One region of the Gilliamella sp. BG2 genome, then DNA from elsewhere that is predicted to be linked to it. Evidence: riboswitches for the same ligand, from Rfam matches in the RefSeq annotation. Region 1 holds a riboswitch; the other holds the start of a gene.

The links. A riboswitch is a leader RNA that binds a small molecule or an ion and turns the genes downstream of it on or off. The one in region 1 is predicted to bind thiamine pyrophosphate.
Region 2: it holds a riboswitch for thiamine pyrophosphate, as region 1 does, so the genes downstream of both, thiB (thiamine ABC transporter substrate binding subunit) here and thiM (hydroxyethylthiazole kinase) in region 1, are expected to answer to the same signal.

What each region holds. Positions count from the first base shown of each region.
Region 1 covers NZ_JBIDFF010000019.1:36,409-38,823, reverse strand. The annotation lists gene thiE (thiamine phosphate synthase) at 1-440, opposite strand, end outside; gene thiM (hydroxyethylthiazole kinase) at 453-1,238, opposite strand; TPP riboswitch at 1,303-1,404, opposite strand; gene trkA (Trk system potassium transporter TrkA) at 1,442-2,415, opposite strand, start outside.
Region 2 covers NZ_JBIDFF010000006.1:93,963-96,377, forward strand. The annotation lists gene ACGH6Q_RS04160 (hypothetical protein) at 33-968, shown strand; TPP riboswitch at 1,193-1,301, shown strand; gene thiB (thiamine ABC transporter substrate binding subunit) at 1,342-2,337, shown strand; gene thiP (thiamine/thiamine pyrophosphate ABC transporter permease) at 2,352-2,415, shown strand, end outside.

The DNA.
Region 1 (2,415 bases):
GCTACCGTTGCATTTTTTTTGGTTATGGTTGGGAAGATAGGCCCTATGCCAATATAATTAACCTGCTGCCAAGGAACTGCTTTAAGTTGTTGTTGGTTAGTTACCGAAAGACCTAACCATTTATCTTTGCCGATAAGTTGTCGAGCTACATCAATAGGCAAATCACTTTGTCCAATATGGACACCATCGGCATCAATCGCTAAAGCAATATCTACATGATCATTTATAAATAGTGGAACAGAGGTGTCGCTTAATGCTTCTTTCAATGTTAAGGCAGCGTAGTACCAATCTTTACCGCTAAATTCATGTTCAGATCTTAACTGTATTGCAGTCACACCATTTGAAACAGCAATCTTTGTGGTGTTTATCATGCCATTAATGCCGCCGCATAATAATGGATCAAGGACTAAATAGAGGGTTAAATCCAGTTGTTTTTTCATCTGATTTCCTTATTAAAGCGATGGGTTAAATGTTGAGAGTTGATCTAATAGTGATATCGAGAAAGTTCCTAATCCTTGTTGTTTATTAGCTAGCTCACCAGCTTTTTTCATCATAAAACATGCACAGGCAGTGGCTGATAATGGGTCAGGAGAATTAGCTATGAAAGCCGCTACCATTGCAGATAATGAACATCCTGTACCTGTTACTTTTGTTAAAGCAATATCACCTCCAGTTATACTATATGTGCTGTTTCCGTTAGTTATGTAGTCAACATCGCCCGTCATTGCAACAATAGTTTGATATTTTTGCGCAAGCTCTTGGGCAGCGTTTAAGGCTGATTGAGTTGTGTCTTGACCGTCGGGGCCTTTTGAGAAAGATTTTTGACCATTTAATGCTAATATTTCTGAAGCATTACCTCGTGTTACTGTGGGATTAAATGATAATAATTGATGTGCAATTTCAGTTCGATAATTAAGTGCAGTTCCTACAGCAACAGGATCGAGTACCCATGGGGTTTGTGTTTGCTGTGCCTTGGCGGCCGCTAATAGCATACTTTGGGCTGTGTTGCTGTGAATAGTGCCAATATTAATCAGTAAGCTATCGGCAATGTTGACAAATTCAGCAACTTCTTGTTCTGCAATTACCATTGCTGGAGATGCACCAATAGCAAGTAGTACATTGGCGGTAAAGTTTTGGACTACATCATTAGTAATGCAATGCACTAGTGGGCGTTGTTGTTTTATATGATTGATAAAAGGAGCGGTTTGGGTAATTTGGAATGATTTGGCTACTGACATATTTCTTCCTTTCTTACTGATTTATTAATTCTATAAATGTCGGGAAGAATTTGCCAATTTAAGGCTTTTATGGCTTAGACTTCCCTACGCTGGTATAATCCAGATCAGGTTCAACGGGTGAAATCTCAGTTTTTTGTTTAGACAAAAAACACCCCGAGTCAAAATGATTTTTTATTATGAACTGATTATCTGTTTTTAACAAGCTATTGTAATAATCTTTCAATATCAGTAATTGCTTTTCTATCTGGTAAGAAGATGATTAGATGATCATTGTCTTCAATGGTTAAATCAGTATTAACGATAATAACATCTTCTCCACGCACTACAGCTCCAATGGTTGCACCCGATGGGAGTTTTAGGCCATTAATATTTTTGCCAACCAGTCTTGATGTTTCACCATTACCATTGGCAATAATTTCGACAATTTCGGATTCTCCTTGTCTTAATGAAACAACTTTAACAACCCCAGTTTGTCTAACATGGCTTAATAGCTCAGATATTGTGGCGTGTTGTGGGGAAATCGCAATATCAATCACACTATCATTAATTAGTTCAAGGTAGGCTTGGCGTTGAATTAATACAATTACTTTTTTCGCTCCCATTCTTTTGGCTAACATAGAGGACATGATGTTGGATTCATCATCACTGGTAACAGCGATAAATAGATCAGTAAGTTCAACTTGTTCTTGTGAGAGCAATTCTTGATCCGATGATTCCCCATGTAATACTGTTGTATTAACAAGTTGCTCGGCAATTAATTCTGCTCGTTCGGCATTTCGCTCAATTAATTTGACTTGATAGTTATTTTCTAAACGTTTTGCTAGAGCGACAGCGACACCACCACCGCCACTGATAATTATTCGTTTATATGGTTTTTCTAACCTTTGTAACTCACTGGTCACCGCTTTGATATTAACGGGGGGAGTTATAAAGTAGACCATATCGCCCGCTTCTATAAGTGTTGAACCAAGCGGTCGGATAAAACGGTTTTTGCGGTAAATAGCTACTACTCGAGCTTCAACATGTGGTAAATGTTCTTTGAGTTCTGATAATTCACTACCTACTAAAGCACCGCCATAATAAGCGGTAACGGCAACCAAACAGACACGATTGTCGTAAAAGGATGCAAATTGTAGCGAACCAGGATATTGTACTAATTGACTAATATGGTTGGTGA
Region 2 (2,415 bases), on a different contig from region 1:
TCTTTTAAAAACTTTACAAAAAAATTAATACGATGAAAAAAATAAAATATTCTTTGTTGCTAGTTTGCAGCATAACATTGGTCGGTTGTTTTGGTTCAGATACCACTTCGTCTAGCTCTGTTGATCGTATGATTGATAATCCAACACCAAATGAAATAAAAGTGATTATTGATGGAAATGAATTAACCATTCCAGCAAAATCAAGTGTGAATTATACATTTGAATACGGTAAGCATACACTGTCTTACGGTAATCAATCATTAAATTTTATAGCTAAACCTTCAACAACTAATAGTTCAGGATTAATTAATCCTACTCAAAGTAATTATTATTTATTAACAACTTTCTATACAACTTCAAATGTGAGTGATGAAACTTACGATAAGTTGATAGCTAAATATTTAAATTCAGTTCCAGTAATTATTAAAGGTGAACAGCAAGAGCTTGAACTACCAGTTAAAGTTATTAATGATGTTTTTATTGAGCGTCAAAAAGATTTTTGGGATTATTCAGTAGATGAACCTTATCCAGATGAAGTAACTTTACGAGGGAAAGGGCAATTTCAATCTCGAAAAATCAAATTATTCCGAGAAGATGGCTTTATTGAAGCTTTAAAAGCAGAAGGGCTTAATGAAAAAGTTGATTTTATAAATGAACATCCTAAATTTTCTGAGCTTAAAAAATATACTATACCAAATATTCAGCTAGATGCTATTACTTGTAAGAAAGGTCGCGAATTTGTTGAAACGCAGTTAAATGATTGGAATAAGCTTTTTACTCTGACAGGTAAAGATTTGGCCTTGTTATACAAACAGTTAACATCGTCTGAAACTTTTCACACGAAACATGCCATCATAACAGAATGTACGAAAGCAGGAGATTCAAATCAAAGCTATCAGTTCGCTACAAGAGAACTTGAGGGGGCATTCGATGAAACTAATCAACTTAATTTTTTTATTACTCAATAAACTAATTTAAGTAAAGGTAAATGTTTAACCGAATCGGTAATAGTTACATCTTCTTTATAATATAAGCGCCATATCTTTCGTCAGTGATAAGGCGTTAGTTTTGTTTTCATGTATATTCTTTATAGCCATTTTTTAAAGCTTCATAAATAAAGTGAGTTGTTCCTACATTAAATTTTTATCACTTTTGATGTTTACAATCTTCATACTAACCTCTAAACTAATTGATGTTCTCAACGGGGTGCCCTAAAGGGCTGAGAATGTTAGATAGGATAACATAACCCGCCGAACCTGAACTGGATCATGCCAGCGGAGGGATTTGAGTTATTGCACTTGCTCAAACCTTTTGTCTTTTATTTGCTATTTTGGAGGCAAAATGTTTTGTAAAAAATTGTTATTATCTTTGGTATTTTCGATACCTTTTATTGTAAATGCTGCCAACGTAAAACCAACCTTAACTGTTTATAGTTATAATTCCTTTATTTCAGAATGGGGACCAGGAAAAGCAATTGAGAAAGGGTTTGAAGCACAGTGTAACTGTGAACTTGAGATTGTTACATTAGGCGATGGAGTAGCGGTTTTAAATCGAATGCGACTTGAAGGTGATAGAACTAATGCCGATGTAATTTTAGGATTAGATAACAATCTTTTAGAACAGGCAAAACAAGCCAAAATAGTTATACCTCATCAAATCAATAAACCAGATAATTTAAATACCAACTGGTGGGATAGTGATTTTATGCCTTATGATTTTGGTTATTTCGCTTTTATTTATGATCAACAAAAAATCAGTAATCCACCACACAGCATGCATGAGTTAGTAGATAATAAAGTCAACTGGAAAATTATCTATCAAGACCCACGAACCAGCACTCCTGGGTTAGGTTTATTATTTTGGGTGAAAAATATATATGGTGATGATGCTGCATCTGCATGGCAGAAAATAGCAAAAAATACTGTGACAGTGACCAAAGGTTGGGGTGAAGCTTATGGCCTATTTTTAAAAGGCGAAGCTGATTTTGTGCTTAGTTATAGCACTTCGCCAGTTGCACATATTATGAATGATAATGATCATCGTTATGCTGCTGCTATTTTTGACGAAGGGCATTATCGCCAAGTCGAAGTTGCGGGTATTACTAAGTATAGTCAGCATCCCGAATTGGCACGTGCTTTTTTACAATATTTATTAACGCCTGATGTACAACGTCAATTTGCTGAAAAAAATTTCATGTATCCGATTATTAATATAACGTTGCCTGAAGCTTTTCAGCAAATTAAACCAGTCAATAAAGCACTCGAGTTTGATGCTAAGCAAGTTAAAAATAATCAAAAGAGCTGGGTGCGTGAATGGAAATCTACCATTAGTAAATAGTTTTATTCAGTATAATGTTGAAATTAAGAACGTTAATCCCTGGCATTAGTGCTGCAAGCTTGATTTTAGTTGTATTAG